2 regions of the Streptomyces sp. NPDC048255 genome follow, and region 2 is predicted to be linked to the other one. Evidence: riboswitches for the same ligand, from Rfam matches in the RefSeq annotation. Region 2 holds a riboswitch; the other holds the start of a gene.
What was found. Region 2 has a riboswitch for thiamine pyrophosphate ahead of AB0D94_RS05540 (thiamine ABC transporter substrate-binding protein). Riboswitches for the same ligand answer to the same signal wherever they lie in the genome.
Positions count from the first base shown of each region.

Region 1 (4,627 bases), on a different contig from region 2:
CCGGAGCACTGCCCTGGAAACCCCCCTCCAGTTCCCAGGACAGTGCTCGCCGGACGGGACGGTCAGTCGGCCAGCGGCAGGTACACCCGGTTGCCCGAGGCCGCGAACTCGGCGGACTTCTCCGCCATGCCCGCCTGGATCTCGTCGGCCTTCAGGTCACCGCCGTGCTCACGGCGGATGTCCTGCGAGATCTTCATCGAGCAGAACTTCGGGCCGCACATGGAGCAGAAGTGCGCGGTCTTGGCCGGCTCCGCGGGAAGCGTCTCGTCGTGGAACTCACGGGCCGTGACGGGGTCGAGGGCCAGGTTGAACTGGTCCTCCCAGCGGAACTCGAACCGCGCGTCGGACAGGGCGTCGTCCCACTCCTGGGCACCCGGGTGGCCCTTGGCCAGGTCGGCGGCGTGCGCGGCGATCTTGTACGTGATGACACCGGTCTTCACGTCGTCCCGGTTGGGCAGGCCCAGGTGCTCCTTGGGCGTGACGTAGCAGAGCATCGCGGTGCCCCACCAGGCGATCATCGCCGCGCCGATGCCCGAGGTGATGTGGTCGTACGCGGGCGCGACGTCCGTGGTCAGCGGGCCGAGCGTGTAGAACGGCGCCTCCTCGCAGATCTCCTGCTGGAGGTCGATGTTCTCCTTGATCTTGTGCATCGGGACGTGTCCCGGGCCCTCGATCATCGTCTGGACGTTGTGCCGCTTGGCGATGGTGTTCAGCTCGCCCAGCGTCTTCAGCTCCGCGAACTGCGCCGCGTCGTTGGCGTCCGCGATGGAGCCCGGGCGCAGGCCGTCACCCAGCGAGTACGTGACGTCGTACGTCGCGAGGATGTCGCAGAGCTCCTCGAAGTTCGTGTAGAGGAAGTTCTCCTTGTGGTGCGCCAGGCACCACGCGGCCATGATCGAACCGCCACGCGAGACGATGCCGGTCTTGCGGCGGGCCGTCAGGGGCACGTAGGGCAGCAGCACGCCGGCGTGGACCGTCATGTAGTCGACGCCCTGCTCGGCCTGCTCGATGACCGTGTCCTTGTAGATCTCCCAGGTCAGGTCCTCGGCACGGCCGTCGACCTTCTCCAGCGCCTGGTAGAGCGGAACGGTACCGATCGGGACGGGGGAGTTGCGCAGCACCCACTCGCGGGTGGTGTGGATGTTGCGGCCCGTCGAGAGGTCCATGACCGTGTCGGCGCCCCACTTGGTCGCCCAGGTCATCTTGTCGACCTCCTCCTCGATGGAGGAGGTGACCGCGGAGTTGCCGATGTTGGCGTTGACCTTCACCAGGAACCGCTTACCGATGATCATCGGCTCGATCTCCGGGTGGTTCACGTTCGCCGGAAGCACGGCCCGACCTGCGGCGATCTCCTCGCGGACGACCTCGGGGGAGACGTTCTCGCGGATCGCGACGTACTCCATCTCCGGGGTGATCTCGCCCCGGCGGGCGTACGCGAGCTGCGTGACGGCGGCGCCGCCACGGCCCCGGCGGGGCTGCCGGGGACGGCCCGGGAAGACCGCGTCGAGGTTCTTGAGGCCACCGCGCGGCGAGGTGTGCTTGATGCCATCGTCCTCGGGGCGCACGGGACGGCCCGCGTACTCCTCGGTGTCGCCGCGGCTGATGATCCAGTTCTCGCGCAGCGGGGCGAGGCCCCGGCGGACGTCCGTCTCGATCTGCGGGTCGGTGTACGGCCCGGACGTGTCGTAGAGCGTCACGTCCTTGCCGTTGGTGAGGTGGACCTGACGGACCGGCACCCGGAGGTCGGGGCGGGAGCCCGCCAGGTATCCCTTGTGCCAGCCCGGCTGGCGCTCGGTCTGGCCGTCGGCGTCCTGGCTGACGGCAGGCGTGCGTGCGTCCTGAATGGTCATGAGACCTGATCTCCCTACGCCGGCATTACCCGGTAACAGGTTCGGCGGTCGACGCAGCCTCTTCCCGTACGCATTTGTGATCGCGTACGGTGATCAGCGCCCTCTCAGCCCGGTGCTCCGAGCTCCCGCGTTGTGCAAAGGTGCCCCCACGCTAGCGTCATCTGTGGCGTGCTGAACAGTGGGCCCCCTCATCTCTTGCGATGATCTGCCAGTGACGTCCTCGCCGCAGCCCCCCACCGAGCCCAACGAGCCCACTGGCCACACGGGCCACGCACACTCAGGTCACGGACCTGCCTCAGGCCATTCCCACAGCCACAGCCACGGCCCGGCGGCACCCGTCTCGAAGCACCTGCGCAAGGTCATCGCGGCCGTACTGATCCCCTTCGCCACCGCCGTCCTCGTCGGCATGGTGGTGCTCTGGCCCGGCGGCGCCCCCGCACACGAGCGCAGCGGGGTCGGCTTCGACCGCCAGACGCAGCAGGGCAAGGTCGTCTCGCTCGAGCAGGTCGACTGCAAATCCGTGAACGCCGCGCAGGTGCCGCCCACCGGCGACACCTCCACTCCCGAGGGCCGTGAGGCCCAGGCCGCTCAGACGGGCGAGTGCAAGAAGGCCACCGTCGAGGTCGGCTCGGGTCCGGACAAGGGCCGCACCTTCGTCGAGATCGTCCAGCCGGGCGCACCACGGCAGTTGGAGAACGGGCAGGAGGTGGTGGTCGCCTTCGCACCGGACGCGCCGCGCGACCTCCAGTACTCCGTGGTCGACGTGAACCGCAAGCTCCCGTTGGCCCTGCTCGCCGCCATCTTCGCCGTCGCCGTCGTCCTCGTCGGCCGGATGCGCGGGCTGTTCGCGCTGATCGCGCTGATCATCAGTTTCGGAGTGCTGACCCTCTTCATCCTCCCGGCCATCCTGCAGGGTTCCAACCCACTGCTCGTGGCGGTCGTCGGAGCCAGTGCGATCATGCTCATCGCCCTGTACATGTGTCACGGCCTGACCGCCCGGACCTCTGTGGCGGTCCTCGGCACACTGGTCTCACTGCTGTTGATCGGCCTGCTGGGTTCCCTGTTCATCGACTGGGCCTTCCTCAGCGGCAACACCGACGACAACACCGGGCTGATCCACGGGCTCTACCCGGACATCGACATGAGCGGTTTGCTGCTCGCAGGCGTGATCATCGGATCGCTGGGCGTACTGGACGACGTGACGGTCACTCAGACCTCGGCGGTCTGGGAACTCCATCAGGCCGACCCGTCGATGGGGCCGCGCGCCCTGTACCGGGCAGCCATCCGGATCGGCCGGGACCACATCGCGTCGGTGGTCAACACCCTGGTCCTCGCCTATGCGGGAGCCGCCCTGCCCCTCCTCCTGCTGTTCTCGATCGCGAACAGCAGCATGGGTTCGGTGGCCAACAGCGAGCTGGTCGCGGAGGAGATCGTACGGACGCTCGTGGGCTCGATCGGGCTCGTGGCCTCGGTCCCCGTGACCACGGCGCTGGCCGCGCTGGTGGTCTCGGCCGACCGGCCGGGAGCCGCCGCCCCGGCCTCCGGGCCGGGGCGCGGCGGCCGGGGCCGGCGGCGCAAGCGCCGATAGGGGCGGCTCCGGCGCGAGGTTCGGGGCTCCCTCAGCCCGCGTTCTGCTCGTTCTGCCGGGAATCGGCGAGGATCTTGCCGAGCGCCTCGTCGAGGTTCTCCTCGAAGTCACCCAGATTGCGCTCCTGACCGAGCGGAACGATCCGGTCTGTGCGGTCGAGGAACGCGACGAGCGGCGCCGCGCTGGCGCGGAACAGGGCCCGGTCACCCCCGACCTGGAGCCGGATGTGGACATCGGACAGTTCCTCGGGCTGCGTGGGGGCGATGTGCACATCGCCGTCACCGCACGGCTTGTTGATGCCGTCGAGGAGGAGTTCCCGGCCGAACGCCCAGGTCACGGGCGCGTCTCCGGGCAGGTGGAACGTCAGGCGGACCGCGTAGGGATCACGGGCGTCGTACCGGAGTTCCACCGGGATTCGGAACGAGAGCTCCTCGGAAACGAGGAAGCTCATCATGACCTCTGCCTGTACCGACTCGCGCATTGCCTACCCCTAGTGGAAGTGGCCAGGAATGGTCCCCCAAGCCCTCTTGACAAGAGTGGTGGAAGCGCTAGCAGATCACAAGGAGTGAGTTTTCAGATACTGATAGAGAACGAGAGGGTGCTCAACAGCGCGCCTACTTCACTCCGTAGTCGATCGACCGCATAGCGCAATCGGTCTTCCTGGTGCAAAGGGAGTGAAATCGCCATAGTTGCGGCCACGTCGCCGGCAGTGATCGGGATGGCCGCACACACCGTCCCCAAGGAATACTCCTGACGCTCCGTAACCGGCTGCATCCGGCCAAGGGAGCTGATCCGCTCTTCCAGTGACCTCAGATCCGCGACGGTGTAAGGGGTGACGGCCTGGACCGGATACCGGTCGAAATGGTCCTTGCGCGACTCCTCGTCGAGCTGGCCGAGCAGGCACTGGCCGATGGCGTGCGCGTGGCCGGTCTCACGGAAGTCGGCCCACTCCTCGCAGGCCGGGGTGGACGGGGTGTCCGAGACACCCACGACCTCGATCTCACCCTCGCGGTAAACCGCGAAGTAGACGGGAGCCCCGACCGCGTCGCGGAAGTGCGCGAGGGAGTCGAGGATCATGCTGCGACGTTTCTGCTGGAGTCCCGCACCGGCCAGACGCCCAGCCGCGTCGCCGAGGAGGAAGACGCCGCTCTCGCGCCGCAGATAGCCCTCATGCGTCAGGGTGCGCAGT
Region 1 covers NZ_JBEZMA010000001.1:200,015-204,641, forward strand. The annotation lists gene thiC (phosphomethylpyrimidine synthase ThiC) at 63-1,850, opposite strand; TPP riboswitch at 1,845-1,989, opposite strand; gene AB0D94_RS00955 (YibE/F family protein) at 2,029-3,438, shown strand; gene AB0D94_RS00960 (SsgA family sporulation/cell division regulator) at 3,470-3,919, opposite strand; gene AB0D94_RS00965 (helix-turn-helix domain-containing protein) at 4,012-4,627, opposite strand, start outside.
Region 1: it holds a riboswitch for thiamine pyrophosphate, as region 2 does, so the genes downstream of both, thiC (phosphomethylpyrimidine synthase ThiC) here and AB0D94_RS05540 (thiamine ABC transporter substrate-binding protein) in region 2, are expected to answer to the same signal.

Region 2 (4,627 bases):
CCAGCCCCCCGCCTCCGCATGCCCCGCAGCCGCAGGACGCCTCGCCCCCGCCGCCCAAGAAGCGCGCCGGGCGGGACCTGCGTGCCGCCATAGGGGTCGGCGTCGGTCTCGGCGCGGTGATCTTCGCCTCGCTGTTCATCGTCAAGGCGGTCTTCGTCGGCGTCGTCGTCGTCGCGGTCGTCGTGGGCCTGTGGGAGCTGACCTCCAGGCTCCACGAGAAGAAGGGCATCAAGGCCCCGCTGGTACCGCTCGCGGTCGGTGGCGCGGCCATGGTCATCGCCGGATACGTCCGCGGGGCCGAGGGTGCCTGGGTGGCCATGGCCCTGACCGCGCTGGCGGTCCTGGTCTGGCGGATGACCGAACCGCCCGAGGACTACCTCAAGGACGTCACGGCCGGTGTCTTCGCCGCGTTCTACGTCCCCTTCCTCGCGACCTTCGTCACGATGCTGCTCACCGCCGACGACGGCCCGCAGCGGGTGGCCACCTTCCTGGTCCTGACCGTGGTCAGCGACACCGGGGCCTACGCGGTGGGCTGGCGCTTCGGCAAGCACAAGCTCGCGCCGCGCATCAGCCCCGGCAAGACCCGCGAGGGACTGCTCGGCGCGGTGGCCTTCGCTATGGCGGCGGGCGCGCTGTGCATGGAGTTCCTCATCGACGGCGGGGCCTGGTGGCAGGGCCTCCTGCTGGGGCTCGCGGTCGCGGTCAGCGCCACGCTGGGCGACCTCGGCGAGTCGATGATCAAGCGGGACCTGGGCATCAAGGACATGGGCACGCTGCTGCCCGGCCACGGCGGCATCATGGACCGGCTGGACTCCCTGCTGCCGACCGCCCCGGTGGTCTGGTTGCTGCTGGCGGCGTTCGTGGGCACGGGCTGACCCGTCGGTCCGTCGTCCCATAGACCGGCTGACCTGCGAAAAGGCGGCGTGACACGCCGGGCGGTTACTCTTGGAAGGCGCGCTGCTTCTGCGGCGCGCCTTTCGTCTTACGAGGAGTACCTGCCATGGCCCGCCCTGTTCCGGGAGAGCTCACCTTCGTCGCCCCGCGCGGAGCCAAGAAGCCGCCCCGGCACCTCGCCGACCTCACTCCCGAGGAGCGCCGCGAGGCGGTCGCGGCGATCGGCGAGAAGCCGTTCCGTGCCAAGCAGCTCTCCCAGCACTACTTCGCCCGGTACGCGCACGACCCGGCCGAGTGGACCGACATCCCCGCCGGGTCCCGCGAGAAGCTCCAGCAGGAGCTCCTGCCGGACCTGATGAACGTCGTGCGGCACATCAGCTGCGACAACGACACCACCCGCAAGACCCTGTGGAAGCTGCACGACGGCACGCTCGTCGAGTCCGTGCTGATGCGCTACCCCGACCGGGTCACCATGTGCATCTCCTCCCAGGCCGGCTGCGGGATGAACTGCCCGTTCTGCGCCACCGGCCAGGCGGGACTCGACCGCAACCTCTCCACCGCCGAGATCGTGCACCAGATCGTCGACGGCATGCGCGCCCTGCGCGACGGCGAGGTGCCGGGCGGTCCGGCCCGGCTCTCGAACATCGTCTTCATGGGCATGGGCGAGCCGCTGGCCAACTACAAGCGGGTCGTCGGCGCCATCCGCCGCCTCACCGACCCGGAGCCCGACGGCCTGGGCCTGTCGCAGCGCGGCATCACCGTCTCCACCGTCGGCCTGGTGCCGGCCATGCTGCGCTTCGCCGACGAGGGCTTCAAGTGCCGCCTCGCCGTCTCGCTGCACGCGCCCGACGACGAGCTGCGCGACACCCTCGTACCCGTGAACACGCGGTGGAACGTCCGCGAGGTCCTCGACGCGGCCTGGGAGTACGCCGAGAAGTCGGGCCGCCGGATCTCCATCGAGTACGCGCTGATCCGCGACATCAACGACCACGCCTGGCGCGGTGACCTGCTCGGCAAGCTGCTCAAGGGCAAGCGCGTGCACGTCAACCTCATCCCGCTGAACCCGACGCCGGGCTCGAAGTGGACCGCGTCGCGGCCCGAGGACGAGAAGGCCTTCGTCGAGGCGATCGCCCGGCACGGCGTGCCCGTGACCGTACGGGACACCCGCGGCCAGGAGATCGACGGCGCGTGCGGCCAGCTCGCGGCCTCGGAGCGCTAGATTCCGGCCAGCGCCGTCCGTAATCGGCCGCGGGGTACCCTGTGGCCGAACCAATTTCATATTCCGACAGGGGAGCGCCACAGCGCTGAGAGTGCGGGACCGTCAATCCGCAGACCCTCTGAACCTCGCCCCGGTCATTCGGGGTAGGAAGTTCGGTCATCACTCAAGCTGTTGCGCCCTGCCCGGCGTCCGCTCCTTCAAGAGCGCCGGGCAGGGCCGCGTCTTCTCCTGGTCATCCCAGGAGGAATCACCAGTGAGCACCACCACCAAGAAGATCGCGGGCGCCGCGCTCGCGGCCGCGCTGGGCGTCACCGCGCTCAGCGCCTGCGGAGGCGGCGACGCCAAGGACAAGCCCGCGGGCGCGAGCGACGCCCCGAAGTCCAAGACCGTCACGCTCGTCTCCCACGACTCCTTCAACGCGACCGAAGCGGTCCTCAAGGAGTTCGAGCAGCAGAGCGGCTACACCGTCAAGGTGCTGAAGTCCGGGGACGCGGGCGCGGCGCTGAACCAGGAGATCCTCACCAAGGGCTCCCCGCGCGGCGACGTCTTCTTCGGTGTGGACAACACCCTGCTCTCGCGCGCCCTCGACAACGGCATCTTCACGCCGTACGAGGCCAAGGGCCTGGGCGAGGTGAAGCCGGAGTTCCAGCTCGACAAGGAGCACCGGGTCACCCCCATCGACTCCGGTGACATCTGCGTCAACTACGACAAGGCGTACTTCGCCGAGAAGAAGATCGCCCCGCCGCAGACGCTGGACGACCTGGTCAAGCCCGAGTACAAGAACCTGCTGGTCACCGAGAACGCCGCGACCTCCTCGCCCGGCCTCGGTTTCCTGCTCGCCTCCGTCGGCAAGTACGGCGAGGAGGGCTGGAAGGACTACTGGAGCAAGCTGAAGGCCAATGGCGTCGAGGTCGTCGACGGCTGGGAGCAGGCCTACAACGAGCGCTTCTCCGGCTCCGCGGGCGGCAAGAAGGCCAAGGGCGACCGCCCGCTGGTCGTCTCCTACGCCTCCAGCCCGCCGGTCGAGGTGCTGTACGGCGAGCCGCAGCCGGCCGAGGCCCCGACGGGCGTCTCCACCGGCACCTGCTTCCGTCAGATCGAGTTCGCGGGTCTGCTGAAGGGAGCCAAGAACGAGGAGGGCGGCAAGGCGCTCCTCGACTTCCTGATCAGCAAGAAGTTCCAGGAGGACATGCCGCTCAACATGTTCGTGAACCCGGTGACGAAGGACGCTGCCCTGCCGGAGCTGTTCACGAAGCACGGTGTGGTGATCGAGAAGCCGGAGAACGTCACGCCGGAAACCATCGCCAAGAACCGTGAGCAGTGGGTCAAGGCATGGACCTCGCTCGTCGTGAAGTAGGCGGTACCGAGGAGTCGGGCACGGCGCCGGGGGGCGCCGCGCCGGGCTCCGGTACCGGCGAGGGCCGGCGGGCGGTCGCGGTGCGGCTCGCCCTGATGGCCGTGCCCCTCGCCTTCTTCGGGCTGTTCTTCGCCTATCCCGTCGCCGCGATCGTCGGCCGCGGCCTCAAGACCGACGAGGGCTGGCAGTTCGGCCGCGTCGGCGAGGTGCTGGCCCGGCCGGACATCGCCGACGTGCTGTGGTTCACCACCTGGCAGGCGCTCGCCTCCACCGCGCTCACGCTGCTGCTCGCGCTCCCCGGCGCGTACGTCTTCGCGCGCTTCGAGTTCCCCGGCAAGCAGCTCCTGCGGGCCCTGGTCACCATCCCCTTCGTCCTGCCGACCGTGGTGGTCGGTACGGCCTTCCTCGCCCTGGTCGGCCGCGGCGGACTGCTGGACGAGCTGTGGGGCGTCCGGCTGGACACCACCGTCTGGGCGATCCTGCTCGCCCACGTCTTCTTCAACTACGCGGTCGTCGTACGGACCGTCGGCGGGCTGTGGGCGCAGCTGGACCCGCGCCAGGAGGAGGCCGCCCGGGTCCTGGGCGCCGGGCGGTTCGCCGCCTGGCGGCGGGTGACGCTGCCCGCGCTGGCCCCGGCGGTGGCCGCCGCCTCGCTGATGGTCTTCCTGTTCACCTTCAGCTCCTTCGGCGTCGTACTGATCCTGGGCGGGCCCTCGTACTCCACCCTGGAGGTGGAGGTCTACCGGCAGACCGCGCAGCTCCTGGACCTGCCGACCGCCGCCGTGCTCACGATGGTGCAGTTCGCCGCGATCGGCGGGATCCTCGCCGTGCACGCCTGGACCGTGCGCAAGCGGGAGACGGCGCTTCGGCTGGTGGACCCGGGCCGCACCACGCACCGGCCGCGCGGCTGGGCCCAGCGCGCCCTGCTCGGCGGGGTGCTGCTGACGGTGGCGCTGCTGATCGTGGCGCCGCTGGCCGTCCTGGTGGAACGGTCCTTCGACGCCCCCGGCGGGTACGGGTTCGGCTTCTACCGGGCGCTCCAGGACGTGGCCGCCGGGGGCGGAACCTTCCTGGTGCCGCCGCTGGAGGCCATCTGGAACTCGCTGCGGTACGCGCTCGCCGCCACCGGCATCGCCCTGGTCATCGGCGGGCTCGCC
Region 2 covers NZ_JBEZMA010000004.1:41,521-46,147, reverse strand. The annotation lists gene AB0D94_RS05550 (phosphatidate cytidylyltransferase) at 1-875, shown strand, start outside; gene rlmN (23S rRNA (adenine(2503)-C(2))-methyltransferase RlmN) at 1,001-2,113, shown strand; TPP riboswitch at 2,172-2,281, shown strand; gene AB0D94_RS05540 (thiamine ABC transporter substrate-binding protein) at 2,367-3,470, shown strand; gene AB0D94_RS05535 (iron ABC transporter permease) at 3,566-4,627, shown strand, end outside.